4 regions of the Solibacillus sp. FSL H8-0523 genome follow, and region 1 is predicted to be linked to each of the others. Evidence: riboswitches for the same ligand, from Rfam matches in the RefSeq annotation. Region 1 holds a riboswitch; each other region holds the start of a gene.

Region 1 (7,434 bases):
TAGCTTTTGAAATGTACCCATGTACCATTTGGAATCTAACCCAATTTTAAAGTGCATACGTGCAATTTTTCTTTTATGTTCAATTGTTTCGTCATTAAAAATGCCATCAAACATGGAAATTATATACGAACCTATTGTTTTCTTAAGACGGTCAATTTGGGTACGATCTTCTATAATTTTTCGTAATGAGGGAATTAACATTACATTTTGATAAAACACATCGGTAATCTCCTCGATACCTGCGATTATGAACTGTTGATAAGACTTAATTCGGCGTAGATCATTCTCTTGAATACCAATAAACTTCATTTGTTGTGCTAATTCCGGCATATTTGTAAAAGCGATAATCGGTTTAAAGCTATCTAATTGTTTCGGTTCTTCCGCTTCTACTAACGATGATCTTTGTTTCCACCATTTCATCATAATACTACCCCTCACCCTTTTTGTATAACCATTGTATAACATTTATTATTTAACATGTCAATTATATTACATTTTACGAATTAAATTAGACAAAGGTTATACAATATAGATTTCTTTTATTCTAATAAGATAAGATGGAAATAAAAGGTTCTAATAAAAGATCAAGAGGAAAATAATTATGGTATGTAAAAACTGTTTAACGATGGAATCAGCCCAAAGAGTACTGCCAAAATGCAATAACGGTCGACGGCTAATCGGATGAGTCAGTAAAAATTCTGCAGTACGATTTTTTTCTTCATCGGCTAATGCACTAATCCCTAATAATGCGGCAAAAAATCCGCCTCCGAGCCCTAAAATATCGCCCCCCTTATTGCCATAAAAGTCCTTGATGATTTATACACGAAGGCTATGAATCCAAAAAATAAGAATGATTACACTTTAAACTAAATATAATACTTTGAACTAATTCTTCTACAGAAATTGTTTTATCACTAACTTGTTTTAAGTCGCAAATACAAAAATGTGCATTAAATTCGTTGCTTAAAGTTATGCAACCACACGAAAATATTGCGGTAATTTTATAAGAAAGAGGCGAACCCATGCAATCTAGACAACGGTTATCTACTAATTTTTCAGTAGTGTTTGTTTTAGGAACTTTTATTTGCTTGATTTTTGCTGTGCCTTTATTTTTAGAAAGTGACTTGTTCACACTTCCAAATTCTTTTAAACAATTCAATACCATTTTTCTCAGTATTTTAATTGAAGCCATTCCATTTGTATTGATTGGCGTACTAATTGCAGGGTTTATTCAAATTTTTATCACGGAGGATCACTTACGCGCTTGGATACCAAAAAATAAAATTTCGGCTGTTTTAATGAGTTGTGTGGTTGGCGCATTATTTCCAGCTTGTGAATGTGGGATCGTGCCGATTGTCCGCAGATTAATTGGTAAGGGTGTACCTTTGTACGCAGGGATTGGCTTTTTATTAACAGGGCCGCTCATTAATCCGATTGTTATCATTTCGACGTATATGGCCTTTGGTAATGATTTAAAAATGGCGCTCTTACGTATGGGCGTTGGGTTCATTGCAGCAGTAATCATTGCACTGATTGTCAGCTTTTTATATAAATCAAACCAATTAAAAAGTAAGATAGAGTTGGATAGCTCGGTTACGAATCCAACAAAAAAACAACCAATCGTGCTAAGAATTCACGAAATGTTAAACCATGCAATAGATGAATTTTTTGATATGAGTAAGTATTTAATTATGGGTGCTTTTGTAGCCGCTTTACTTCAAACTTATGTGTCAGCACAATCACTTTTCTTATTTGGCGATGGACTCGTTCAGTCGACAATTGTCATGATGGCACTCGCGTATTTTTTATCGCTGTGTTCAGAAGCCGATGCTTTCATTGGTGCAAGTTTTAAAAATTTATTTCCTTCTACATCGATATTAGCTTTTCTTATTTACGGACCCATGATTGATTTGAAAAATACGATTATGTTATTGAGTGTATTTAAAGCGAAATTTGTCTTCGTGCTATTTCTTCTTATTACATCCATTGTATTTATTTGTGTTTATTTATCGAGCTTTATATAAGGAAGGATTGAATAGGTGAAGCTGAACGCGCAACATGTATTGAAGGTCGTACTTTTAGGTTTATTTACGTTGTTTTTTGTCAATTTACAGATCACAGGCGATATTTCGAAGTACATTAATCCAAAGTATAGCTTTATGAGTAAATTGACGGCGGCTATCTTTTTTATTTTATTTTTCATCCAGTTATTTCGAATTTTTGAGAACAAGTCGATTCATCATGTGTGTTCAACCAATTGTAACCATGACCATGGCAATAATCGCTTTAATTTATCAAAAGTCCTAGGTTTCACAATCATTGCCTTTCCAATCATGACTGGATTTACAATTCCACCTGCTACACTCGATTCTTCTATTGCCGCAAACAAAGGCTCTGTACTCACGCAGATGAGTGGTGGACAAAGGGAACCGGCCTCACTTGACCAATCATTAGAATCTTCAGAGCCACTAGTAGAAAAAGAGCATCTTGATATTTATTCAGACGAATATACACCGTTACTTAACACGAACTATCTTACTGAAGCAGAATTAGCAGAAAAAACGGCTATCCTCGAAGGTTCTGAACAAATTGTGATGAATGAGGATATATTTAGCTCTTACTATACAAAGATAAACGATAGCCCTCAATCTTACGCTGGCAAGACGATTAAGATGAGTGGATTTGTTTTTAAGGAAGGCGAATTTACTAGTAACCAGCTCGTACTTTCAAGATTTTTAATTAACCATTGTATAGCAGATGCGAGTATCATTGGATTTCTAACTGAATTTGAAGAGGCTGCTACGATTACACAAGATACGTGGCTTGAAATCGAAGGGATTCTAAGTGTGGGCAGTTATGATGGCTATGAATTACCTATCGTCAAAGTATCGAATTGGAAGGTAATCGATGAACCAAGTGACCCCTATATTTTCCCGATTATAACGTGGTGGGATTAGGTTTAGTAGCAGTTAAGAGTGATTAGGTAATGTACCTGATCACTTAGCGGGTATGTGTGATGACACAAATGAGCATTCGTGAAGGTAAGTTGGAAAATGATTCAACGGATTTAGAACGATTACTTGGTCGCAAACCAGCTTCAGTAAAAGAAGCATTACAACAATTATTAACAAAGGGTGAAGCCACATAGTGTTAAGCGGCTTCACCTTTTTATTTGTTTTAATACTACTGTTTTACGTCCAATTTTTCACGCAATACTTTTGCTGCAGCAACCATGTTTTTAAGTGCTGCGATTGTTTCTGGCTCCTGACGTGTTTTTAAGCCGCAATCTGGATTTACCCAAAATAATGGTGCAGGAATAACTGCTAAGCTATCGTTTAAAATATCCGTCATTTCAACAATCTCTGGTACACGTGGACTATGAATATCATACACACCTAAACCTACACCATACGGATATGAATCGTCTTGTAGTGAATGAATTAATTCCCCGTGACTACGAGATGTTTCCAGTGAGATCACATCGGCATTTAATGCGGTAATGGGTTCGATGAAATCATTGAACTCGCAATAGCACATATGCGTGTGAATTTGTGTTTCATTATCAACGTTTGAAGTTGATAATTTGAAAGCTTTGACCGCCCATTGTAAATAATCGGCCCAGTTTTCTTTACGTAGTGGTAAGCCTTCTCGTAAAGCTGGCTCATCAACCTGAATAATGCGAATTCCGGCATCTTCAAGCGCCGCTACTTCTTTACGTAGGGCAAGTGCAATTTGATTGGCTACATCCGCGCGTGAAATATCGTCACGGACAAATGACCAGTTTAAAATTGTCACGGGACCTGTTAGCATTCCTTTTACATATTTCGATGTTTTCGATTGTGCAAATACTGCTTCTTTTACAGTCATCGGAGCTGTCCAGTCCACATCACCAAAGATGATTGGTGGTTTTACACAACGAGAGCCGTATGACACAACCCAAGCATTTTTCGTAAATGCAAAGCCTTCAAGTTTTTCGCCGAAATATTCCACCATGTCTGTACGCTCGAATTCACCATGTACTAAAACATCTAACCCTAATTGCTCTTGAATGTGAATCCATCGTGTTGTTTCTTCATTTAATTTTTCTTCATATGCTTCATCTGATAGATTACCTTTACGCCAAGCCGCGCGCCACGCTTTTACTTCTCTTGACTGCGGGAAGCTACCTATTGTTGTCGTTGGGAACAATGGTAAATTTAATGCTCGCTGCTGCAAGGCTAAACGTTCTTCAAATGCTAATGGACGATGGAAATCCTGATTCGTTAATTGCTTGAGCTCATTTGCTACCTTTGCATTATTGCGACTGACATCGGTTTGTAGTGCCTCGATTGCCTTCATACTCGCTGAAACAGCTGATGGATTCGGCCATACACCCGTTTCAATATACTCGGTAATCTGTACAATTTCCGGAATTTTTTCATCACTAAACGCTAGCGCATTTTTTAATACGGGCTGTAAGGTAACCTCCACCTTCGTTGTAACTGGACAATGTTGTAAACTACAAGACGATTGAATCCAAATTTCATTATTTGGAATATAATACTGAATCGCTTGTACAAATTGTGCCTGTTCCATTAAATTCGTGCGCCAAATATCACGACCATTAATTAAGCCAATCGCTAATACTTTATCTTGTGGGAAGCCATAGTGACGAATCGCTTGAATATTTCCCTTTTTACCATGAACAAAATCTAAACCAAAACCGGCAACAGGTAGCTTTATCAGGCGTTCATAGTTGGATAACGCTTCAAAATACGTTGTCAGGATTATGTTCGCTGTCGTCGCCTCATCCAGTTGCTTATAAATTTCTTCTACTAGGCGTATGTCTTCTTCTGTTAATTCTAGTGTTAATGCAGGCTCTTCTATTTGCACAGAACTTGCACCAGCTTCTGCTAACTGCTGGATTAACGTACTATATAGAGGTACTAGCTGAATCATAAAGCTAGCTAATTGTTTTTCATCGTACCCTTTTGTTAATTTTGCAAATGTGTACGGTCCGATTAAGGTTGCTTTTAGCTCGATACCCGTCACTTCTTTTGCTTCGTTTAACCAATCAACGTAAATGTTATGATTTAATTGCAATTTCGCGTCGTTATATTCAGGTACGATATAGTGATAGTTTGTATTGAACCATTTTGTCATTTCTGATGCAACCGTATCATCATTACCACGCGCCATTGCGTAATATGTTGTTAAAGTTTTGGCTCCTTCAATATGTTGATAACGTTCCGGTATCATGTTAAATAAAAAGGCTAAATCTAACATACGATCGTAATAGGTAAAATCCCCGACTGTTATTTGTGTTAATCCTAGCGCTTCTTGCTTTTTAATCGATGCTTTACGTAAGTTGGCAAATTCTAGTTGTAATTCCCGTTCTGATAGCTCCTGCTTCCAAAAACGTTCCACAATCTTTTTCCATTCACGATTTTCCCCAATATACGGATAACCAACTACTGCTGCTTTTACACTCACTTTCATCAACCTCCAAATTGTCGTTTACATAACCAAATAAAAAACCACTATTTCACATGAGAAATAGCGGTGGAAGTTTTGATGCATCAACAAATAAGCAAACGATTAGGTTCACTGTATCTCGCACAAAACACCACTTATCTCCTCGTAAGCTTTTGGTGTGTACTAGGAAATAGGCAGGTCTCCTGACTTATCATCAACATTTGTTAACAGCCTTCCCAGTCACCCAGTGGCGTTTGTTAAAAAACTCCGAATTACAGTTGCGGGACAGTGATGGAATTGCACCATGCTTCCCTTTTCAGCTTGCTCTCACAAGCACCTATTCTTAACACGTTATGTAATTGACACTAACTATAGCATAACTTGTTCTATTGATAATCTATTTTTCTGAAAATTATTATATTTTAGGGAAATGAAGCAATATTCGTTTCCAAGCGAGATTTATTGTACAAGTTCATCCCAACTTTTAAACTTTTTCTTGATAATTTATTTTGGTTACGGCACTATAAATACAGAACATTTTTAGCAAAAGGTACGTCTAAAATTTAGTAACATAATTGGCAAGTCACTTGCATTACAACTAACATGGGAGGTTTTTTATGTACGATGTTTGTATTATAGGTGGCGGTCCTGCTGGTATGTATAGTGCGTTTTACTGTGCATCACGTGGATTAAACACCTTACTTTTAGAGGGCAATAAAAAATTAGGCGGACGGCTACATTATTATTTAGATATGCCGATTTATGACCTACCTGGACAGTACGGGATTACTGCCGAGGAATACTTACGAAATTTAGAACGACAATTACATATTAGCTCGGCACAAATTCTGTTAAATGAGCGTGTGCGGCATGTACATTTTGACCAGCACTTTACGGTTCAAACGACTTCGAATACTTATGAAGCAAAAACGATCATCAACGCAACGGGTACGGGCTATATTCAGCACAAAAAATTACAAAGTGAATCCATCACAGCAGCAGCGCTCCCGCACATTAGCTATTCTTTACCCGCTAATTTTGAAAGCACTGAAAAAATTGCCATTATCGGACACACTCCGATGGCAATCGATTGGGCCATCCAGTTAAAAAAGCGCGGTGTCGACGTGTTACTGATCGAATCCCAATCAATTCAGCTACAGCCCATTTTAATGGATGCGATACAGGCACTTCAAATTCCAATACGTTCCTTGCAGCACACTCAAATTGATTATCACTTAAGTACCTTTAGCATCAATGACGAACCGTTCTCGCATGTTTTCTGTCATATTGGCACGACAAAAGAGAGCTTCACGCTCCCTTGCCGCGTCGTACAAAAAGATAATAGTTACACGTCGTTAGCTGGCTATTTTATCGCTGGGGATGCCCGTTTTGAACAAGATAAGCTCAAGCTGATCCACGGTGCAACACACGATGCCATGCAGGCCAGTAACGCAGCTTATTTATATTTAAAACCGAATGACACGTACCAGCCAATAGTTTCAACACATCATCCGATTTTTAAAGATTGGAATAGACACTAGAAAAGTTACGGGTTCTCCGACCAAACTTTGAAAAGCGGCGTCCGGAAATTACTTTCCAGACACCGCTTTATCTTTATGCTTGTTGCACTTTATTCGTAAATCGTGGATGTGCCCATAATTCACGCCATTTCATGAATGATGCTATGACAATGATTAATCCTAGTGTTAACATAATTACCGATAACACACCGTTTAACACATTGTAGCCACCTGCCGCTGCATTCCAGTACACATTTTTAACCATCCAGTAACCTGCAACGTTTACCGTTACATAAAGATACACTAATGGAATAAAGCACGTTAACACGTAAATGCGCTTATCTGCAACTTTTAATACAAATGTTACGCCACATACTAAACCAATCGACGCCATTAACTGATTCGACACACCAAACAGTGCCCAAACCGACGCAATATCACCCGAATTCAGTAAGTACCC
Region 2 (7,434 bases), 1.1 Mb from region 1:
CGGTATTTTTGAACCAATCAAGCTTGAAATTGAGGGCGCGGAAAAGTATGAAATGACGAATTTACATTACACGATTAATGGGATTGATCGATTTAAAGGCAAGGACGTACTCATTTCAGGTGGTGGGAATGGTGCGATTGACTGGGCAGTAGAGCTACTTCCAATTGCGAACAAGGTGACGGTTATTTATCGCAGTGAGGAATTAAAGGCCCATGAAGCGCAGGTGAAAAAGCTAAAAGAGTATAACGTTGATATTATGCTAAACACAGAAATTCAGTCGCTTATTTCAAACGATAGCAAAACAGCCATTGAACATGTAATTATTCGGGAAGGTGCGGTTGCAAAGAAGTTAGAGGTCGATGAGATTATTATTTGCCACGGCTACAACCGTGAAGTGTCACTGGATTTTGCAGAGGGGATTGTACCAAAGCGCAATGAGCATAAGCAGTTTGAAAGTGAAGGACAATGTAAAACGACAACACCCGGTGTATATGCGGTAGGAGATATTGTTGCTTATGCAGATAAGGTGTATTTACTTGTTGGGACGTTTAACGATGCTGTACTTGCGGTAAACAGTGCGAAAAAATATATTGAGCCGGATGCGAATAGTTATGCGATGGTATCGTCTCATAATGAGAAATTTACAGAACGTAATCAGCAACTAGTAATAGAAGGTAACTAAAAAAATAAGCTCCGCGCGGCATTTACTTGTGCTGCTCGGAGCTTTTGTTATTGTCTAGGCATTCGCGCCAGCTCCTCGGACATTTCGATCGATCCTGCAGAAGTGGTGAAGCGTTTACTTTTGCGTCGGGCTCTCCAATGTTTTTCGGGGCTTAAATGGCGCAAATACGCTTTTGTTATTCAATGATAGAAGTAATAATATAGCCACTTTCATTCTCCCCAGATACGTTGAAGTTCGTGGTATTTGGGATGTTTACCTTAGTACGACTATCCGTATATTGTACAAAATAAGTTGTACCATTAACTTTTGTTGTATAAGATGGGTCTTTTTTTAGAAAAGTAATATATTCCTCAAGTACAAGGTCCTTTTCGTGCATGATCACACTGTGTGGTAGCCCAACATAGCGGAAATGCCACGGCTCATAGTTGATGTCGGTAACCTCAACTTTGTTTTTCGGGTAGCGCAATATAAAGCCAAAATGGTGTGCGTTTTGCTCGAGCCATTTGCCCTCATCTACGTTTTCCATTTTTCCAGCCGTTGACCCGATATCGAGTGAAAGCCCGGTTTGGTGCTCGCTATAACCAGAAGGCAGGGCGTAGGCAGCGCCGTTTTCCTCGTATAACTGTTGCTGTAATTTTCCGCTGCGATATGCGCTGTTGATGATAAAATGCTCCATCCCATCATTTGCGGCTGCTTCAAATAGTGCTTTTAGTGGCTGGATAGCTTGCTTTTCTAATAAAAACTTTGAATCGACGATCACGTTAGCGCCAATGTCAGTTGGAATTTGCGCTAAATTCGTCGGATCTTGCTGTAGCTTAATATCGCGGTTAACTAAGATTAAGTCCCCGTTTGAAATCGTATGCTGCTCGAGCGAAATTTGCTGTGGTAAGTCAGGTGCTGCAGTTTCCTTATTGAATAAAAATTGATAGCCAATGATGGCTAGAATGATTGCTAGGATAAGTTTTTTCATATGTATGCTCCTTTGATTTAAGTTTAATAGGTAAACCTTAAGTTTCACTGAGTATAAATCTTAAGAATTTCTGAAGATGAAATGAGACGTACGTGCAAAATCACTAACCCTCCACTTATACACCAGCCAGATTTCATTTGTTACACTACTATTTTTAGGAGGTAACGACATGAACGAACAAAGCTATTTAACCCATACAATTACCAGTTTACGCGCGGTATATGAGCGTTTAACCGCTAATATTACCGAAAAAGACGCAAACTATAAGGATTTACAAGAATATATGATCGATTACAAGGCCGAGCTCGATAAATTTGAAGTTTACGATTACCAGCAAACGCTTAGCATGATTGATAAACAGGGCTTTCGTCAAGTGATGGAGCGCGAACAGGTGAAAAAGTTAATCGATTCACCGTACTTTGGAAATTTTGATTTTCAGTACGTAGGTGATGGCGAAGCAGAGCGCTTTTACGTTGGGCGTTTTGGGTTCCGTGAGCCAGACGGGACGACACTGATCTATGATTGGCGCGCACCGGTTTGTAATATGTATTACGAATTTGAGTTGGGCGAGGCTTATTATGAGGCGATGGACAAGCGTTTTGACGGAGAAATAACGGGCAAGCGCCAGATTAAAATTGAAAGCGGACAATTGCAGTACGCACTGGAAAGCTCACTGACGATTCAAGATGAAGTATTGCAGCAAACCTTAAACAAGCAGTCCACGGAAAAAATGAAAACCATTGTTACATCGATTCAGCGCGAGCAAAACCAAATTGTGCGTCATGAAGCAGCGCATACATTGGTTATTCAAGGGGTTGCTGGATCTGGTAAAACCGCGGTGGCGCTGCACAGAATCGCTTACTTTTTATACAAATTCCGCGATACGTTGCGTCCTGAACGTATTTTTATTTTGTCTCCGAATAAGGTGTTTGGTGACTATATTTCAAGACAAGATAAAAAGAGCCCATAACGACCTCGTGTAATGTTAGTTAACTACACCAAGTATCAGAGAAAAAAACAGCGGTAATATTAATTGAAAATACAAATAAATGCTAGTAAAACAATAATTCGTCTAGAATTTTAATATTTTCCTAGTACAGAAATATTTTTATGTTACACTGTTACGTAAATGAATATGAATTGCAGGATTAAGGTGCTCGAAATTGAGCTTAATAGGGAATTCGGTGCAATACCGAAGCTGTTTCCGCAACTGTAAGTGTGAAAGAATGTGCAAATGATGCCACTGTCGAACGAGGAAAAATGCCTCAATTAGATGGGAAGGCTTGCACAGGATACACGAGCCAGGAGACCTACCTTTGTCTGATCGTATTAACTCTCTTCGGAATAAGGAGAATGTACGGCAAATAGATGAACAGGTATGTGTATATCTTTTTTTCTGTTTTCCGCCATTTCTCAACTTCGAGAAATGGTTTTTTTGTTGTATGGGTTAATCGCAACTTATTCATAAAAATTTTTTAGGGGGATTTTCAAGTGGGATTTTGGAAAAAGTGGTTGAATATCGCTTTAACCGCAGTGCTAATGCTGACGTTGCTAACACCAGCAACAGCGACGATAGCAAATGCAGAAGAACTCAATACAACTGCTGAGCAAACAGAGAATTTACTGGCAGTACAAGTTGAAATTGACGGACTTGATAAAAAAATAGTCGAATCAACAACAACGAACATAGCAGAGGGTACTAAGGCAATCGATGCAGTGAAGCAAGTACTAGACAACGCTAAAATTGCTTATGAAGTACTTGATGGCGACTATGGTCCATACATTAAATCCATTGAGGGCTTAGCTGCAGGTAAGTTTAATGGCTGGGATGGCTGGATGTATACGGTGAATGGACAAGCACCATCTGTAGGCTTAGGCGCTTATCCATTAGCAGCAAATGATGTGCTAAAGGTGTATTACAGCAAATATCCTGTATTATCGGCTGTAACAACTGAGAGCAACGGACAGCAAGCAGTAACACTAAATTTAGTTGGTGATCATTTTTCAGCTAGAGAGCTGGTTACCGCTTTAGAAAACTGGGAAGTACCAGCAGAAGTAACCTTACAAAGTGTTATCAGATACAGCAATGAAAAAGTGACACTTAAAATTCAAGCAAACCCAGGTACGTACACAATTAAAGCGCTAGCGCCTACATTAACAAGTGCGCAACAAGCAGAAGTAACAATTGAAGTGAAAGATGCCGTAGCAGAAACTGTTCGATTAATCGAGGCATTACCTACAATTGAAGAACTGAGTGAAACAAACAAGCTGGCTTTAAAAGCAGCACGTGCAGCATTTGATGCACTAACAGCAGAGCAACAAGCACTTGTTACAAATAGTAATGAGCTAATTGAAAAAGAAAATACTTTTAAAACACTGAATGCTGTAACGGTAACAGTAAATGTTCGTGTTGAGGGTATTAAAGATACAACATTAAACGTAAAAAACTTTGTGGCTCATGGTGACGGAGAAGTTACGGCAGCAGGTGCGACCTTACAAGTATTAGAAGCAAATAAGATTCCAACAGATTACAGCACTTCTACAGGCTATTTCAAATCGATTAACAATGATGGCGAACGAGCGCTTGGTGATGGTAGTGGCTGGATGTACAAAGTAAATGGCGTCTATCCGGATGTCTATGGAAATGGTTATGTATTAAAAGACGGTGATGAAATTGTTTGGGAATTCATCAACTCATTTTCTGTAAGAGAAAATTATGATTATAATGGCGTCACATATATGTATTCTGGTGCAGACACAGTGGACGTCATTACGTTTAATCCGATTATCGAAATGTCACAAACGGTACAAGCTGGGCAAGATGTGACGATTAAAGTGACAGGTAACTATAATACAATCGATTACATGTTCGAAAAAAAATCGGGTCCTCATGCAGTTGCCTTAGAGGATGTATCGATTGAGTACAACGGCAAAGTGTACAAAACGGTCAAGCATGAAGAGACGATTGATGATGAAACAGTCGTTTACGGAAAAGCAGTTATTCCAGCTGAAGACGTCGTTCCAGGTACATTTGAACTTCGCTTTACAAAAGATTTACCAGGTACGATTAAAGATGCAAGTGGAAAAGACAAAGTATTAGAATCCTTCCCACGTATCTTACGCACATACAAAACTTTAGAGGTTTTAGAAGTAAGTCAGGACAATCGTAAATTAGCACAAGATGCATTAGCATTAGGAAATCAATATTTAACAACAAACAACGAATTAGTATCAAAACGTGTGAACGAATCAAGTAGCGGCTTTTGGATGTTAGCAGCATTAAAAGCAGCAGGTGTGAATGTAACGAATTATCCATGGACAACGGCACCAACAGCTGAAGGAACGTTTTGGAAAACGAATTTAGAAGAGCCATTAAAAACAGCTGACCAAAAATTAGGCTCTATTATTGCAGCAACTGCATTAGGTTTAGACCCAACTAACTTAAAGGGCCGTAACCAAGTTGCCGATTTACTAGCAGGTCAAAACGAAGCAACGCATTTAATGGCAACAATTTATAGTGAACCATTAGCATTGATTGCACTTGATTTAGTAAAAGCGGACTATGATCGCCAACAGCATATAAAAGCGATTTTAAATTTACAAAATAGCACGACAGGCTTTTGGTCTGGTGGTATTGACATCACAGGCTGGGCACTATTCGCCTTAGCACCATATAAAGACCAGCCTGAAGTAAAAGCAGCTATCGACAAAGCAGTTGCCGCTTTACACAAAAACTATCAAGAAAAAGGCTTTACGAATAATGCCAACACAATGGCCGCAATGATTTCAGGACTTGCATCAGCTGGCGAAGATGTATTTTCTGAAAAATGGACTTATGTAAAAGATGGGAAACACATTAATATCGTCGGACATTTAGTAGAAAATTATATTTTTGAAGATGGTGGCGTACGATTCTTATCTAGCCAAAATAAATCTAGCTTAATGGCAGTTGAACAAGTGTATGTTGCTTTATTCGATGCATTGAACAATAAATCAACATTCTCAACATTAAATGAAGGTACACAAGCACCAACGCCAACAGAGCCAGGAGAAAATACAGGCGGGGGCACAACTTCACCTGAGCAGCCAGCACCAACACCGACTACAGATAAAGTAACGATGTCAATTGCTATTTCATCATCAGAAGTAGTACTGCCAAGTGAACAATTTGACATCAATGCCGATGAAACCGCGTTTGATTTATTAAAACGTGTGACACAAGCAAAAAACATTGCACTAAATGCCCGAGAAACATCGATGGGTATGTATGTAGTGGGCATTGCAGGTATCAATGAATTTGACCGCGGTAAATTAAGTGGTTGGATGTATAGTGTAAACGGCGCGTATCCTTCTGTTTCAGCTAATCAATATGTGTTGGAAAAGGATGATGTCGTAAATTGGGTTTACACAACGGATTTAGGGGAAGACGTTGGTTCACCATCAGTTGGTGGTGGTGTAGCAACAGAAACGCCGAAAGAGCCTGAAAAAGTGGAAGAAAAGCCAACTGAAGCAACCTTAAATGAAGTGACAGCAGAGCAATTAAAAGATAAAGAACAAATTGTTGTAAAAGACAAATCAGGTATTGAAGTGAGTGTTCCAACAGCTGGCTTACAACTAAAAGACGATGAAAAGTTAGTTGTAGCTGTACAAAATACTACTGAAAAGATTGAAGTAAACTTGAATATTGTTGCAGAAGATGGAACAACAACTGCAGTAAATACAGGTAAAAATTATGTAAAAGTAACACTAACACTAGAAACAAAAGATTCGAATCTTGTCGTTCTACAATTAGTAGATGGTCAATATCGTGCAGTACCACATACAGTTGTTGATGGTGTTGTAACGATTTTAACAAAAACAAGTGGAACATTCATCGTTAGCAATGAGCAAGTATCATTTAGCGATATCGACAATTTATTTAGTAAAGAAGAAATCGAATTCTTAGCAAACCGTCATGTTGTTTTAGGAGCGGACGGGGCATTTATGCCAAATAGCGCGCTTACACGTGGACAATTTGCGATGATGATTGCACGTGCGTTAGGCTTACAAACATCTGAAAACAATCCATTTACTGATACGGTTGGTAAGGAATATGAGAAAGATGTGCAAGCTTTATTTGAAGCAGGCATTACAACCGGTACATCTGACACAACATTCGATCCGACAGCAAAAATTACTCGTGAGCAGTCAGCGGCATTTATGGCACGTGTGTTTGAGTACATGGGTATGAAAGCAAATACCTCTTCAACTGTAAGTTACTCAGACGATGAAGCGATTAGTAGCGTTTATGCAGCAGCTATTGCATTACTTGCGGAGTACGATATTATGACAGGAAAATCAGATGGAACATTCGATCCAAAAGGTCACTTGTCACGTGCAGAGATGGCGAAAATCTTTAAACGTACACTAAATAAAGCTGGGTTAATGTAAGGATGAAAATCCACCATAATTTATGGTGGATTTTTGCCATATTCTTTGGAGGGAAACAACGATGAAAAATATCATAAAAATAGTCGGTTCATTTGTACTTGCTATTGTATTAATTTTACCTTTATCGATACAAGCATATGCAGAAACAACCGCACAAGAGGCTTACAACACATCAAGTCACTATATGCTAGAGCGCGTACCGAACCCAACATATGGTGATGAATGGGTGATAATTGCTTTGGCAAGAGGCGAGGCCAATGTACCTGCCACGTATTTCGATACGTACTATCAAAACTTGCAGCAGCAAATACAGGAAAAGCAAGGAAATTTACACAAATATAAATATACAGAA
Region 3 (7,434 bases), 1.4 Mb from region 1:
CATGTTTTATATAAAGAAATATAGCTCAAACGTTGATTTGACGCTTTATACCAAAATTAGATTGAAACATTCGAAATTCGCTATGTAATAAAAGCTAACAAATTATTGTTGTATAATGTCTTCCTGTTGTAAATTATTAGTAGATAAAAGAAAGGCGGGGAGAAAAATATGACAAAAGATTACCGTAAAGCAATGCCGATTTTACCAATTCGCACCGTAATGCAAATTACGAATTTATCAGCCAGACAAATTCGCTATTATGAGGAGCATGAGTTAGTAGAGCCAATGCGATCTGAAGGCAATCGTCGCATGTTCTCGCTCCAAAACGTCGATGAATTATTAGAAATTCAAGAGCTGCTTGAAGAAGGCGTAAACATTGCGGGAATAAAAAAGGTGTTTGCATTAAAACGTGAAAGCAATAATCATACCTATCGCGGTAAAACATTCCGAAATGAAGATTTACGTGCGATGGTTCAAAAAGAATTACAAGCGTTATCGTAAGCGAATAAATTTATTACAAAAAGGAAAGCTAATTCTCGTAGCTTTCCTTTTTGCATATTATATCCCGACTAGCTTCATCAATTGCTTATACCGCTTACTTCCGAGCAGCTTGTGTACTTTTTGTAACACCTCTTGTGGTACACCTGTAATCGCCCAGCTAATGTTCGCGTGCCGCATGATTTTGCGGAGCTTTTTAACTTCATCAAGCGTTACGTGCAAATCATTTTTCCCAGCGAATTGCTGTAGCTGTTCATCACTGCTATTTTGTAAATTGTCAAACCATTCCAACTTTTTCAAGATAGTTCTCCTTTCAAGCTTATTTCCTTTACATTGCAAAAAAAGTCCATTATACTAATTTGATGTAAATCGTAATGATTTTGAATTAGAAAGAAGCGAACGAGATGAAAAAAACATTGATAGAATTGAAGGATGTTTCCTTTCAATATGAATACACACAAGTGTTAAAACACATTTCTTTACGCGTGGATGAGGGCGACTTTTTGGCGTTAATCGGTCAAAATGGCTCGGGCAAATCGACGCTTTTAAAATTGATTTTAGGGCTATTAAAGCCAATGTCTGGAGAAATACAGTTATTTGGAGAATCAGCAAAAGACTTTAAGAATCGTGAATGGATTGGCTACGTCTCACAAAAGTCAAACGCCTTTAACTCAGGATTCCCAGCAACGGTAGAGGAAGTTGTAAAAAGTGGCTTATCACAAAAAGTAGGACTCTTTAAACGCTATCCTAAAGATGCGGACTTTTTAGTAAAGGCCGCACTAAAAGATGTTGGCATGGAAAAGTTTATGAAGCGCAACATCGGACAGCTGTCAGGTGGACAACAGCAACGTGTGTTTATCGCGCGTGCGCTCGTGTCAGATCCAAAGCTACTGATTTTGGATGAACCAACTGTAGGGATTGACCGTGAAAACGTGCAGGCATTTTATGATATGCTAGGGCACTTAAATAAGCATCATAAGATGACGATGATTTTAGTAACACATGATGTGGATACGGTATCAGACCGTGTGAGCCATGTAGCATGCTTAAATCAAACGATTCATTTCCACGGCTATAAAAATGATTTTGATGCGATTACGGATGAACAGATCGCAAGCTGGAATGGCTACTCTGTTCGAAAGATTCATTAAGAGGAGCAGGCCACTATGATTGAAGCAATATTAAACTATGAATTTTTACAAAATGCCTTTTTCTCAGGGTTAATTATTGGTGTAATTGCACCACTTTTAGGCGTATTTATTGTTGTACGTCGTTTATCACTGATTGCAGATGCGCTGTCACACGTAACACTTGCCGGGATTGCCGGAAGTCTTTATTTAAGTCAGTCCTTTGCAGCACTCGCACTACTAAATCCGATCTATTTAGGGATTGTGGCATCTGTTAGTGGCTCGATTTTAATTGAGCGTTTACGTCGTCTGTATAAGCACTATGAAGAACTTGCGATTCCAATTATTATGTCGGGTGGTATCGGGATTAGTGCAATTTTAATTTCGTTAGCAAGTGGCTTTAATACGGATTTAATGAGCTATTTATTTGGCTCGGTTTCCGCGGTTTCTAGACAAGATTTACTTGTTGTGATCGCGATTGCGGTAGTCGTTATTATTTTCTTAGTATTATTTTTCAAAGAGTTATTCGTGTTGTCATTTGATGAAGAGTATGCGAAAGCAAGTGGCTTACCGGCTAAATGGATTCATTTATTATTCATGGTCGTTGTGGCACTCGTAATCGCGGCAAGCATGCGCATTGTCGGAATTTTATTAGTATCGAGCTTAATGACGTTACCGGTAGCAGCTGCCATGCGTTTAGCGCGCGGCTTTAAACAAGCGATTATTTTAGCGATTGTATTCGGAGAACTTGCTGTGTTAATTGGTTTAGTGAGTGCATTTTACTTAAACTTAGCACCAGGTGGAACAATTGTTGTGACATCGATTGTTATTTTATTAGTCGTCATTCTTATTAAAAAAATGATTTTAAAATTTTCAACTAGAACGGAAGGGGAAGAAGCATAGTGAATACAACACGCGCGTGGGAAATATTAAAAGACAATGGCTATAAAAAAACAGATAAACGAGAGTTGATTTTAGGGATGTTTGCGGCTACAGAAAAATATTTAACAGCCCGTGATTTATTGCAAGTGCTAAAAAAAGACTTCCCAGGGATGAGCTTCGATACGATTTACCGTAACTTAGCGACATTTGTTGAACTTGATATTTTAGAAGAAACAGAGCTAAACGGAGAACGTAATTTCCGTATGCACTGCGAATCGGATCACCACCACCATCATTTCATTTGTCGTGACTGTGGCAATGTAAAAGAATTATCATTGTGTCCGATGGAAATGCTCGGTGAAAAATTGCCAGGCTATGCCGTTGAAGGACATAAATTTGAAATTTACGGTAAATGCCCGAATTGCTTATAAAGACATATATTTCATGAATTTAAACGAGTAATTTATGCGAATCTAAAAATTATTTGCATAATTTTGCAACTATGATAAAGTTAGTTTTACAAATTGAATAGTTTTGCAGGAAAGAGATGCTTTGTAGCATAAATGGGAATTCGGTGTAAATCCGAAGCTATATCCGTAACTGTAAGCGTAGATGAAAATAAGCAAAATGCCACTGCCAAAAGCGGGAAGGTGCTTGTGAGTAAAGGGAAGCGCGAAGCCAGGAGACCAATCTTTTTCTGATCGTAACACACCTCTTCGGAATTAAAGAGAATGTACGGCAACCAGTTATCAAATGAACTTTTTTTATTTTGATTTTTGAAGCCATCCATTTTCTTGGATGGTTTTTTTGCTGTCCAAGACTCCAAAGAGCAACAAACTTGAAGTGAGGGTTAACACATGAAAAAGGACATTCGTTATTCATGCTATCCATTTATGCGTGAAAAATCGAACTGCGTGGATTATGAAATTCGTACCGATTCCTTAACTACACGCATTGGCGCAGTGATACCAACATTAGTAGACGATGTACACGGGCAACTTGTATTAGAGGACTTACGGGTTATTCAACCGCTTGCCTATCATGCGAACGGCTCTGTACGAGGAAAACTAGCGATTATAGCAGAGGACGTCGCTTGGCTAAGTAAACGCTATGATTTTTATGTAAGTGAAGTAAAAGAGACCATTCAGCAGTTTTTATTACCACAAGGTGTAGAAAGTGCCGCACGCCTTCATATTTGCCGTAGTGAGGCAAAAAAATCGTACCGCGCCTTACATAAAGTGAGTGAAGAAAAAGAAGTTCCTGAAATTTTATTTGATTTTTTAGGCTTACTTGCGAACGTCTTATTTGTCATGGCGGTGTACATGAACAAGCTACACGCTTGTGAAGAACTTGTTTTTATCTCAAAATCCTATCCAATGAAAAAGAAAAAGGAGTCAAACAATGAAAACTAAAATGAAATGGGTTGCCCCAGTTGCTGCGGCACTTTTGCTAGCAGCATGCGGAGCAGACGAAGAAAAAGCATTGAATGACACAGCAAAAGAACAAGAAACGGTAGAACAAGCAAAGGCTGCTGGTCCTTATACAGTAATAGATGATCGCGGTATTGAAGTAACATTCAACGAAGTACCAGAAACAATCATCTCGTTACAGCCAAGTAATACAGAAATTTTATTCGAGCTAGGTGTTGGTGAGCAAATTGTGGGTGCCACAGACTTTGATGTATATCCTGAAGCAGCACAAAAAATCGAACGTGTTTCAACGTCAATGGCCATTAACGCAGAACGCATCCTAGAGTTAAACCCAGATGTGGTGGTTGCGTATACAAGTGGTAATGAAGAGCAAATCACACAGCTAGAGGATGCAGGCTTAAAAGTGTTTGTTATCGCTTCAGCGACATCATTTGATGATGTGTATACAGACATTATTCAGCTTTCTGAAGTGATGGGTGTGGAAGCAAAGGGTGAAGAGATTGTAGCTGGTATTCAAGCACAAATCACAGCGGTACAAGAAAAAACGGATACAGTAGGTACAAAGAAAAAAGTGTATTATGAAGTATCTCCTGCTCCAGATATTTGGACAACAGGTAACAATACATTTCAACAAGAAATTATGAATGCTGCCGGTGTTGAAAATCTTTTTGCTGATCAAGACAGCTGGTTAAGTGTAACAGAAGAAGATGTGATTACCCGTAATCCAGAAGTCATCATTACTCCTGCAACGTATATGGAAAATGCAGTTGATGAAATTTTAGGGCGTGCGGGTTGGGATCAAATTCAAGCGGTTTCTGACAAATCAGTGGTACTCGTAGACGGGGAAGTCATGTCTCGCCCAGGGCCACGTATTGGCGAAGCCGTTGAAATTATGGCCGAAGCGGTCTACCCAAATTTATTTAAATAAGGTTACAATAAAGGAGCATGCCCGAATTTGGGTGTGTTCTTTTATCCATTTAAAAAGGTGGAATTAATTTGATTTTTATTACAGGCGGTGTACGTAGTGGTAAGAGTGCGTTTGCTGAGCAACTGGCAGCAAAAATCGGGGCAGAAAAAAACTGTTATTATGTTGCAACGGGCATGGCATTTGATGAGGAAATGAAAAAACGGATTTTGCGTCATCAGCTAGACAGAAAAGAACAAGAAATGAACTGGACAACGACCGAAATGCAAGTAGAAGTCCCTAAGCAACTGAAGCATTTATCTACAAAGGATGTTGTTCTTTTTGAATGTGTGACAACTTGGCTTTCGAATGTCCTTTATAGGAGTGAAAGGGACAGTGCGCGTAGCGAAACAATCCATAACTGCATTGAATCCTTACAAAAGCAACTACTAGCTTGGCAAGCGCAAGGTGCTACAATTATAGTTGTATCCAATGAAGTACTAGATGAGCTGCCTTCAAACTACGAGGAAGTGAATATGTATCGTAGACTATTAGGTGAGTTGCATCAATGGCTCGTACAGCAGAGCGATGAAGCGTATGAAGTACAGTTTCAACTTGTACAGCGCTGGAAGTAAGGAGTGAGCAAGTTGAAAAATGCAGGAATAGGGTTTTTATTAGCATGGCAGTTTTTTTCATTCGTGCCGATTAAAAAGCAACTAGACATGAACAAAAGCTCAATTACTTGGATGTATGCGAGTTTACCACTAGTTGGTTTAATCATTGGTGCGATTTTAAGTAGCTGTGCGAATTTACTTGTGAGCTATAGTGATCTGTCGTATGTATTAGTAGCCATCTTACTTGTTGTGGGCATGATTGTGTTTACAGGTGGCTTACATGTAGATGGTTTTATTGATCTATGCGATGCTTTTTTCTCGTACGGAGATAAGAAAAAGCGACTGCAAGTATTAGATGACCCGCGTACAGGAGCGTTTGGTGTGCTTGGTGTTGTGGTGCTAATCTTACTAAAGTTTGGTTTTATTTATGAGGCACTAGAGCAAGGACGTTTTGAGATGCTGGTGTTTATTGCCGCAGTTCCGTATGTTGCGCGTGTCGGCATGCTTATGTATTTTGTTTCGATGAATACGTCAAAACAAACCGGATTAGCTGCCTATTTTAAAGGGCAAGTGATGACGAAACAGTTAATTGTAACGAGCGTGGTAATGTTTGCATTATTAAGCGTGGGTGCGGTGTACATAGGGCTTTATAGTTTCTTTATTTTAGTAGCAGTTATGCTTTTCGCTGTCGTACTGTACCGTAACTGGTCATATCGCAATTTTGGAGGGATGAGTGGCGATTTACTTGGGGCTTTGGGTGAAAGTTTGGAGGTTGTGTTATGGCTAGTCGTATTACTGTGCATTTAATCCGCCATGAAAAAACGCAGGCCAATCGTGAACGTAAATATATTGGCTGGACAGATGAACCAATCGTAGCTTGTGCAAAAGCGATACCATTTTTACAGTCTGACATAGTTTATGGCAGTGACCTTGTGCGTTGTAGGCAAACAGCGAACGGTTATTTTCCCCAGGCGAAATTCATCGCGACTGAGCAATTACGTGAGTTACATTTCGGGGATTTTGAAATGAAAACGTATGAGGAGTTGCAGCATAACCTGATGTACCGCGCTTGGATTGATAATCCGTATACAGTAACACCACCAAACGGAGAAAGTTTTACTGCATTTTGTGACCGTGTAATAACGGCATTCAGACAAATTATCACTGCCGAACAATCTTACACGTTTGTAGTCCATGGCGGTGTTATTCGGATATTACTTGCAAAGTACGGGCTAGAGGAAAAATCATTTCAGCAACTGCTAGCTAATCATCAAACAATTTATACACTGACGTGGGATTCGCTCACAGATTTTAGAGGAGGTGCACGATGCACGTCATACTCGGAGGCGCTCACAATGGAAAACGAGCCTATGTAGAAAGAGAAATCTTAAAATTCGAAAAAATTGATGTTCTGTATTTTGACGGAGCGCTACCAAGCAACGAGTTACAACCCCTTGGTAAATGCATTATCATTAGTCAGTTTGAAAAAATTTTGGAACCATTTTTAAACGAACCAGAGCAAATTATTGCGCAGGAAATATTCAGCCAAATTAAGCATCTCGAAAAATATAATAATGTCTATTGTATCTGCACAGATACGAGTCGCGGGGTCGTACCACTTGAAAAAGATGCACGGCAACTGCGTGATACGTGTGGTCGCCTATATCAATTACTTTGTGCACATGCCAAAACCGTTACACGTGTTTGGTACGGTATTCCACAACATTTAAAGGGAGATTCAAATGGAGAAAACTAAACTACGTTTACTTATTTTAACGGCGCTTGTTGCTGCAATTTGTGTGATTGGGAGCTTTGTGAAGGTGCCAGTTGGTGTGATTACTACAGCTGCACTTGATTCAGCACCGGCATTTATTAGCACGGTCTTTTTACCACCAGTATTTGCAGGAGCAGCTGGGGCGATTGGGCATATTGCATCGGGCCTAACATCTGGATTTCCACTGGGGGTCTTTCATTTAATA
Region 4 (7,434 bases), 2.1 Mb from region 1:
TTCCGCTCAACAACTTACGGCGACGACAAAGACCGCGTACTAATTAAAAACGACGGTTCATTCACATACTTAACACCTGATATCGCATACCACGAAGATAAATTACACCGTGGTTTTGATAAGCTAATCAACATTTGGGGTGCTGACCATCACGGTTATATTCCACGTATGAAAGCGGCAATCGAAGCACTTGGCTATGACCGCGGTACGTTAGAAGTAGACATTATCCAAATGGTACAGCTGTACAAAAACGGTGAGAAATTCAAAATGTCAAAACGTACAGGTAATGCTGTCACAATGCGTGAATTAGTAGAAGAAGTAGGCTTAGATGCCGTACGTTACTTCTTCGTAAAAACTGCCGGCGATTCTCACATGGACTTCGACTTAGATTTAGCTGTTTCACAATCGAACGAAAACCCAGTGTATTACGCACAATACGCACATGCACGTATTGCTTCAATTTTACGTTCAGCAGCAGAGCAAGGTTTTGAGGCTTCACTTGAAAACTTAAGCCTGTTAACTGCAGAAAAAGAAGAAGATGTACTGAAAAAAGTAGGCGCATTCCCACAAATCGTGGCGGACGCAGCGAAATACCGCACACCGCACCGTATCGCGAACTACATTCAAGACGTAGCAGCTGCATTCCACAGCTTCTATAACGCTGAAAAAGTATTAAACCTAGACAACAAAGAGCTAACAGAAGCTCGTCTTGCATTAATCACAGCGGTAAAAACAACACTAGCCAATGCATTAAAATTAATCGGTGTATCTGCACCTGAAAAAATGTAATTGTTAAAATTAATCCCCGTATTATTTGTTTTAGACAAATAATACGGGGATTTTTTTATGCGTTTAATTCGTTGCTATCACACAATTGGAAACCCTTTCAATAATTTTAAAAAGTCAATCCGACAAAAAAACTAGGAAATAAACCATTGACTTACGAATATTCTGAAAGTATTATTGTGATTAACAATAAAACTTAGTTGTTAACTAGGGATTAGGCGGTGCTTTATGAGTAAGCAATTATTTATTCAAACAGAAAAACAGCGTGACTGGTTAAAGAAGATAGAAACGCTAGAGCAAAACTTTAAAGAGCAGGCACAGCAAATCGACGAAGCGTCTGTGTTTCCATTTGAAAATTTTAAAAAGCTACGAGAAATTGGTTATACAAAAATTACATTGCCAAAGGAATTTGGCGGCGAAGGTTTTTCGCTTTATGACACGATTCTCTTACATGAAACAGTAGCAAGTTATTGTGGAAGTACAGGGCTAGCTGCCTCATGGACAATTCAAAATGTGGGAGAGATTTTTGAAAACCAGTACTGGGATGAAGAAACATTAGCTTGGTTTGGTGAAGAAGTGAAAAATGGGGCAACAGTAAACCGCGCAGTAAGTGAGTTTGCGATGGGCAGCCCCGTTCGTGGAGGAAGACCGGCAACTTCCGCAAAGCGTGAAGGTGACAGCTATCTGATTAACGGCCGTAAAAATTATACGAGTGGTGCTCCTGATTTAGATTACTTTTTAGTAGCAGCCTGGATAGAGGATGATGATCACCTCGGCTTTTTCTTAGTACCGAAAACAGCAACCGGTGTATCGGTTGAAAATACGTGGGATGTTGCATCCATGCGCGGAACAGGTAGTGATGATTTAGTATTGCAAAATGTTCGTGTAGCGGCATCTTCTTTAGTTGAAATTCCGAGTTATTCTACAGGTTTCAAATTGAATGGCTGGCTCTTACTCATTCCAGCGACGTATCTAGGAATTGCGCAAGCCGCACGTGATTATGCCGTCAAATTTGCGACAGAGCATTCACCAAATAGTATTCAAGGAACCATTGCAGATTTACCAAACGTACAAACGTTAATCGGCGAAATGGATTTGGCTCTGACAAATGCCCGCTTTACGATTTATGGTGTAGCGGAGCTTTATAAAGATCCAAAGAAAAAATCAACCATTATTAATGAAGTCAATATTGCCAAACATGTTGTAACAAATATGGCCATTGAAGTCGTGGATAAAGCGATGCGCTTAGTTGGCGCAAAAAGTTTACAACGTTCCAATCCATTACAGCGCTATTATCGCGATGTGCGTGCAGGGCTACATAACCCGCCGATGGACGACATTACCATTAAGCGCTTAGCAGAAACAGCGATTCAAAATCAATTACAAAAGAAAGAGGTAATCGTATGAAATTCAAACAAATTTTAAAGTTAGCGACAATTGGAATCACGGCTTCAGCGTTATTGGCAGCATGTGGGGATGAGCCACAATCAGGCGCAGCCGCACCAACAAGTAAAGACGGGGTAACGGTTGTGAAGGTCGCGTATGACCAAGCAAGTAAACCGATGACGTATTTAGATGAAAATGGGAACGCAACAGGCTATGACGTAGAAGTGATGAAGTTAGTAGACGAAGCATTACCTGAATATGAGTTTGACTATGTAGGCACGACAAGTGATGACTTATTAATCGGTGTGGAGCAGGGCAAATATCATGCAGGTGTAAAAAATGCATTCTGGACAGAAGAACGTACACAAAAGTACATTTTCCCACAAGAATTTTTAGGGTTAAGTAGTGCTGGTTTAGTACTGAAAAAAGAAAATGAACACATTAAAAACTTAAGTGATTTTGCATCGGCAGGCTATACATTAGCACCAATTGCGGCAAACAATGCGCAGTATACAGTGATTGCAGAATACAACGAAGCCAATCCAGATAATCAAGTGAAATTAAAAGCAGGTGAAGATTTCACCGTAGATGTGGTGCAATGGGTAAATGAAGGGCGCGTAGATGGTGGGGTTCAAATAGAAGGTGCATTTACAGGGCAAGTGTTAACAGAAGGCGGCCCTTACCATAACTTAAAGGATGAAGTCGTTTATAACGAATTTGCGGTGATTAAAACATGGCCGCTATTTAATAAAAAACAGCAAGAATTTGCAGATGCTTACGATAAAGCAATCGAAGAAATTAAGAACACAGATGCTTTACGCGAGTTAAGTAAAGAATTTTACGGTAAAGACTTATTTGAAGTATTAGATTCAGTAAATCGCTAAACGGCCGGAGCTGCTTAAGTACTTTTCTTAAGTAGCTTTTTTAAAAGATAAGAAACTATAAAATTTTCAGTATTGCAACAGTGTCGGGGCTAAAAGGGCACTTTAGCGCTTTTCTTATATAAAAGGGTGGGGAACGGATGGAAAAGTATTTTGATGTGTCGTACATTTGGTCGGCATTGCCGGATTTATTGCCGTATTTATGGGTTACATTATATATCGCCGCTTTTTCGGTCATAGGTGGCTCGTTATTAGGTTTCGTACTCGCAGCAGCAAAGTTAAGCAATAATCAATTGTTACGTGCTTTAGCAAATGGCTATACGACGATTATCCGTTGTACGCCATCGATTGTCTTACTGTTTTTAGTGTATTACGGAATTCCAGCCTTTTCAGAAGGACTATTCGGCATTTACCTACAAAACGTTTCAACGGGTGTATTCGTTGTTGTTACCTTCAGCTTACAATTTGCTGCGATGATGTCAGAAGTGATTCGTTCCTCGTATTTAGCAATCGATCGTGGACAATTTGAAGCGGCGGTAAGTGTTGGGTTGACCCCGTTTCAAGCGTATCGCCGTATTATTTTCCCGCAGGCACTTGTGGTAGCACTGCCGAACTTTGGCAATGGCTTAATTTCGGTGCTTCAAGAAGGGGCACTTGCATACACAATTGGCTTTATTGATGTGGTTGGTAAGGCGAATTTAATCATTGCGAACAATTACGGCACACATACACTCGAAATTTATCTCGCATTAGCCGTGATTTATTGGGTCATCTCGATTTCAATTGAAAAGAGTTTTAGTCTACTAGAAAAAGCATTTACTAAAGGAAAGCAACCAATTAAAACGACGTAGGAGGTGCGCACGATGGACATGATTAACTGGCAGTTTTTATTTAATACATTTTTTGTGGCATTAAGTGGCGTGCCGATTGCGTTGCTCGTAACGGTTGTTTCACTTTTCATTGCGGTTCCACTAGGCTTTTTATTAGCACTGGCACGTGTCTATGAGATACCAGTCATTAATTTCTTTGCCAAAATTTACATTTCATTTGTCCGCGGCACACCAGTGATTATTCAAATTTTTATTTTATATGCAACGATTCCATTACTATTAAATGGCCTGTTTGAAAAATATAACATCGATTATCCGATCTATGATGTGAATCCGCTCTGGTATGCGTTTATTATTTTCTCATTTAACACAGCGGCAGTTTTAATCGAAGTATTTCGTTCGGCACTGCAAACAGTTCCAAAAGGGCAAATTGAAGCAGCACAATCGGTTGGTTTAACGACAGCGCAAGCGTATCGCCGCATCATTATTCCGCAAGCCCTTGTATCAGCCATGCCAAATCTTTGTACCGCGACCATTAATTTAATCAAAGCAACGTCACTTGGGTATGCGATTTCGTTACAGGAAATCACGTTAAAAGCAAAGGTAGAAGCAAACTTCGGTTATAACTATTTAGAGGCGTATATTGATATTTTTCTTGTCTATTTAATTGTATGTATGACCGTAGAGTATTTATTTAAATGGTCTGAAAAACGCTTAAGTCGTTACAAATTGGCTACGGTATAAGGAGGATAAACCATGTTAGATATTCAAAATGTGCATAAAACATTTGGTAAAAACGAAATATTAAAGGGCGTTAATTTAACGATTGCAAAAGGCGATGTTGTGGTAGTCCTGGGTCCAAGTGGGTCAGGGAAAACGACGCTTCTACGCTGCATTAACTTTTTAGAGCGCGCGGATGAAGGAACGGCGAATTTTGACGACATTGAAGTCGATTTACACAAGGCGTCGAAAAAGGACATTTTAGCAATCCGCAAAAAAACAGCATTCGTTTTTCAAAATTACAACTTATTTAATAATAAAACCGCACTTGAAAATGTCGCGGAAGGACTCATCATTGGGCGTGGTATGAAAAAAGAAGCAGCCTATACCATTTCTAAACAAGCGCTGGATAAAGTAGGCCTAACGGAAAAATATGATTCGTACCCAAGTCAATTATCGGGTGGCCAGCAACAGCGAGTAGGCATTGCGCGCGCAGTCGCATTAAATCCAGACATCATCTTATTTGATGAACCGACATCCGCGCTAGATCCAGAGCTCGTTGGAGAAGTGCTTGGAGTGATGAAGGATATTGCGAAGGAAGGCACGACAATGCTCGTTGTCACACATGAAATGTCCTTTGCAAAAGACGTAGCAAATCGCGTCATCTTCATGGATGGTGGAAATGTCATCGAAGAAGGTTCGCCACATGAAATTTTTGTACAGCCAAAAGAAGAACGCACGAAGCAGTTTTTACGCCGCGTAATACCAGACGATTATACGTACCATATTTGATCGATTTGGTAGAATTATCTGAAAATTTAATCGTACCTGCATACAAAAATGCTTTTTTCCGCTATAATAAAAGATATCAATTTCATATGGATTGTAAAGGTTCTTATTTCACAAGTAAGAAGTAAAAGGGAAATCGGTTCAAATCCGATGCGGTCCCGCCACTGTAAATGCGAGTTTTTAGCATAAAGCCACTGTTCACACGGGAAGGCGCTACAAAACGTTTCAGCATAAGCCAGGAGACCTGCCTTTATAATGCCCAACGAGTAACCTACGAGGATAGGATGTGGCGGATAAATTCTTTTTACATTGAATGTTATTTGCATGCACAAAGCTTCCTTCTCTCTATGAGTGGGAGGCTTTTTCTTTTGTGAAATAATAACTAAAAAGAGCCTATGAAACAAGAAGCATCAGGTTTTTATAATCTAAGGAGGCAATTTCAACATGAAAAAATGGCAGGTACTTTCTTCAGCAGCATTATTAACGTTAACATTAGCAGCATGCGGTGCGGAGGAAGAAGCAGCAGACAAATCGACAGCAACAAATAGCGCAGAAACGACAGAAACAGCGCAATTTCCACTTACACAAACAGACGCACTAGGCAAAGAGATTACAATCGAAAAAGCACCAGAGCGTATTATTTCACTCATTCCATCAAATACAGAAATTTTATTTGGCTTAGGCATAGATGAGCAAATTATTGCGGTAAATGATAACGACAATTATCCAGAAGCAGCACTTGCGAAAGAAAAAGTCGGTGGCATGGAGTTTAACCTAGAGCAAATCATCGCCCTACAGCCAGACTTAGTATTAGCGCATGAATCTAACTTATATAGTTTTAACGAAGAAGCGATTGCTCAGCTTGAAGCGATTGGTATTACGGTATTTGTCGTAAAAGATGCCAAAACATTTGAAGAAACGTATACAACGATTGAAAAAATTGGCCAGATGACAAATAAAGTACAACAAGCAGCCGATATGATCACTTCGATTAAAACGGGCATCGATGAAATTGAGGTCAAAGTGGCGGACCTGGAAGAAAAATCAGTATTTATTGTCGTGGGGACAGCACCAGATCTTTATGCAGCAGGTCAGGAAACATTTATTAATGAAATGCTTGAAGTGTTAGACGTAGAAAATGCGGTACCAGAACTAGGATGGCCAATGTACAGCACAGAGCAATTCGTAGCAAGTAACCCGGATGCAATTTTAGTGACCTATGAAAGCGACATCGAAGCGATTCAAACAAATGACGCGTATTCCGAAATGGATGCGGTGAAAAATGACCAAGTGAAGCTAGTTGACGGAGATACGACAAGTCGTCAAGGCCCACGTATTGTGGAAGGTATTGAATCATTAGCGGAAGCCATTTATCCAGAGGCATTTAATGAGTAAAAAATATTCAATCGCGTATATAGCGTCGATTGGATTGCTTTTAAGTAGCATATGGATTGGCATTTCGTTTGGCTCGGTTCATATTCCACTGTCTACATTATGGGATCAAACAACAGACCCCGTCGCCTATAGTATTTTATGGAAAATTCGGATGCCGCGCGTCGTTCTCGCAGCACTGATTGGCGCATCTCTCGCCATTGCGGGGGCTGCGTTCCAAGGGCTACTGAAAAACCCATTAGCCGACCCGTATACACTCGGCGTCTCTTCAGGAGCTTCGGTAGGGGCGGTCATGACGATCTTTTTAGGTATTTCCTTACCAGTACTCGGTGCTTTTACGTTACCCGTTTTTAGTATGCTCGGTGCAGCAATTACAATGGTTGTTGTATTAGCATTTGCAAGACTCGTCGACCGTACAATGAAAATGGAAACACTTATTTTAACGGGGATTATTTTCAGCTCGTTTTTAGGTGCGTGTATTTCATTAATGGTCGCATTAACGGGCGAGCAGCTACGCGAAATTATCGGCTGGCTGCTTGGCAGTGTATCAATGCGCGGATGGCCATATGTGCGCATGGTGTTACCGTTTATGATCATCGGTGCTGTGATTATTTGGTTAAATCGCCGTGAGTTAAACGCCATGATTTACG

What was found. A riboswitch is a leader RNA that binds a small molecule or an ion and turns the genes downstream of it on or off. The one in region 1 is predicted to bind cobalamin.
Region 2: it holds a riboswitch for cobalamin, as region 1 does, so the genes downstream of both, NSQ62_RS07010 (DUF4430 domain-containing protein) here and metE (5-methyltetrahydropteroyltriglutamate--homocysteine S-methyltransferase) in region 1, are expected to answer to the same signal.
Region 3: it holds a riboswitch for cobalamin, as region 1 does, so the genes downstream of both, NSQ62_RS05320 (hypothetical protein) here and metE (5-methyltetrahydropteroyltriglutamate--homocysteine S-methyltransferase) in region 1, are expected to answer to the same signal.
Region 4: it holds a riboswitch for cobalamin, as region 1 does, so the genes downstream of both, NSQ62_RS02240 (ABC transporter substrate-binding protein) here and metE (5-methyltetrahydropteroyltriglutamate--homocysteine S-methyltransferase) in region 1, are expected to answer to the same signal.

Annotation. Positions count from the first base shown of each region.
Region 1 is NZ_CP150291.1:2,521,509-2,528,942, forward strand. Features, by position in the region: gene NSQ62_RS12575 (globin-coupled sensor protein) at 1-423, opposite strand, end outside; gene NSQ62_RS12580 (permease) at 1,023-2,024, shown strand; gene NSQ62_RS12585 (TIGR03943 family protein) at 2,040-2,957, shown strand; gene NSQ62_RS12590 (hypothetical protein) at 3,017-3,148, shown strand; gene metE (5-methyltetrahydropteroyltriglutamate--homocysteine S-methyltransferase) at 3,184-5,478, opposite strand; cobalamin riboswitch at 5,630-5,810, opposite strand; gene NSQ62_RS12600 (NAD(P)/FAD-dependent oxidoreductase) at 6,072-6,995, shown strand; gene NSQ62_RS12605 (carbon starvation protein A) at 7,069-7,434, opposite strand, start outside.
Region 2 is NZ_CP150291.1:1,465,766-1,473,199, forward strand. Features, by position in the region: gene NSQ62_RS06995 (NAD(P)/FAD-dependent oxidoreductase) at 1-682, shown strand, start outside; gene NSQ62_RS07000 (M15 family metallopeptidase) at 858-1,652, opposite strand; gene NSQ62_RS07005 (UvrD-helicase domain-containing protein) at 1,822-2,622, shown strand; cobalamin riboswitch at 2,787-2,985, shown strand; gene NSQ62_RS07010 (DUF4430 domain-containing protein) at 3,144-7,082, shown strand; gene NSQ62_RS07015 (S-layer homology domain-containing protein) at 7,144-7,434, shown strand, end outside.
Region 3 is NZ_CP150291.1:1,135,458-1,142,891, forward strand. Features, by position in the region: gene NSQ62_RS05295 (MerR family transcriptional regulator) at 169-501, shown strand; gene NSQ62_RS05300 (isopropylmalate synthase) at 559-798, opposite strand; gene NSQ62_RS05305 (metal ABC transporter ATP-binding protein) at 903-1,649, shown strand; gene NSQ62_RS05310 (metal ABC transporter permease) at 1,665-2,528, shown strand; gene NSQ62_RS05315 (Fur family transcriptional regulator) at 2,528-2,938, shown strand; cobalamin riboswitch at 3,036-3,217, shown strand; gene NSQ62_RS05320 (hypothetical protein) at 3,365-3,919, shown strand; gene NSQ62_RS05325 (ABC transporter substrate-binding protein) at 3,909-4,865, shown strand; gene NSQ62_RS05330 (bifunctional adenosylcobinamide kinase/adenosylcobinamide-phosphate guanylyltransferase) at 4,934-5,476, shown strand; gene cobS (adenosylcobinamide-GDP ribazoletransferase) at 5,480-6,262, shown strand; gene NSQ62_RS05340 (histidine phosphatase family protein) at 6,235-6,831, shown strand; gene NSQ62_RS05345 (bifunctional adenosylcobinamide kinase/adenosylcobinamide-phosphate guanylyltransferase) at 6,783-7,211, shown strand; gene NSQ62_RS05350 (ECF transporter S component) at 7,198-7,434, shown strand, end outside.
Region 4 is NZ_CP150291.1:449,073-456,506, forward strand. Features, by position in the region: gene argS (arginine--tRNA ligase) at 1-789, shown strand, start outside; gene NSQ62_RS02215 (acyl-CoA dehydrogenase family protein) at 1,015-2,193, shown strand; gene NSQ62_RS02220 (transporter substrate-binding domain-containing protein) at 2,190-3,056, shown strand; gene NSQ62_RS02225 (amino acid ABC transporter permease) at 3,194-3,904, shown strand; gene NSQ62_RS02230 (amino acid ABC transporter permease) at 3,917-4,627, shown strand; gene NSQ62_RS02235 (amino acid ABC transporter ATP-binding protein) at 4,640-5,395, shown strand; cobalamin riboswitch at 5,476-5,659, shown strand; gene NSQ62_RS02240 (ABC transporter substrate-binding protein) at 5,837-6,787, shown strand; gene NSQ62_RS02245 (iron ABC transporter permease) at 6,780-7,434, shown strand, end outside.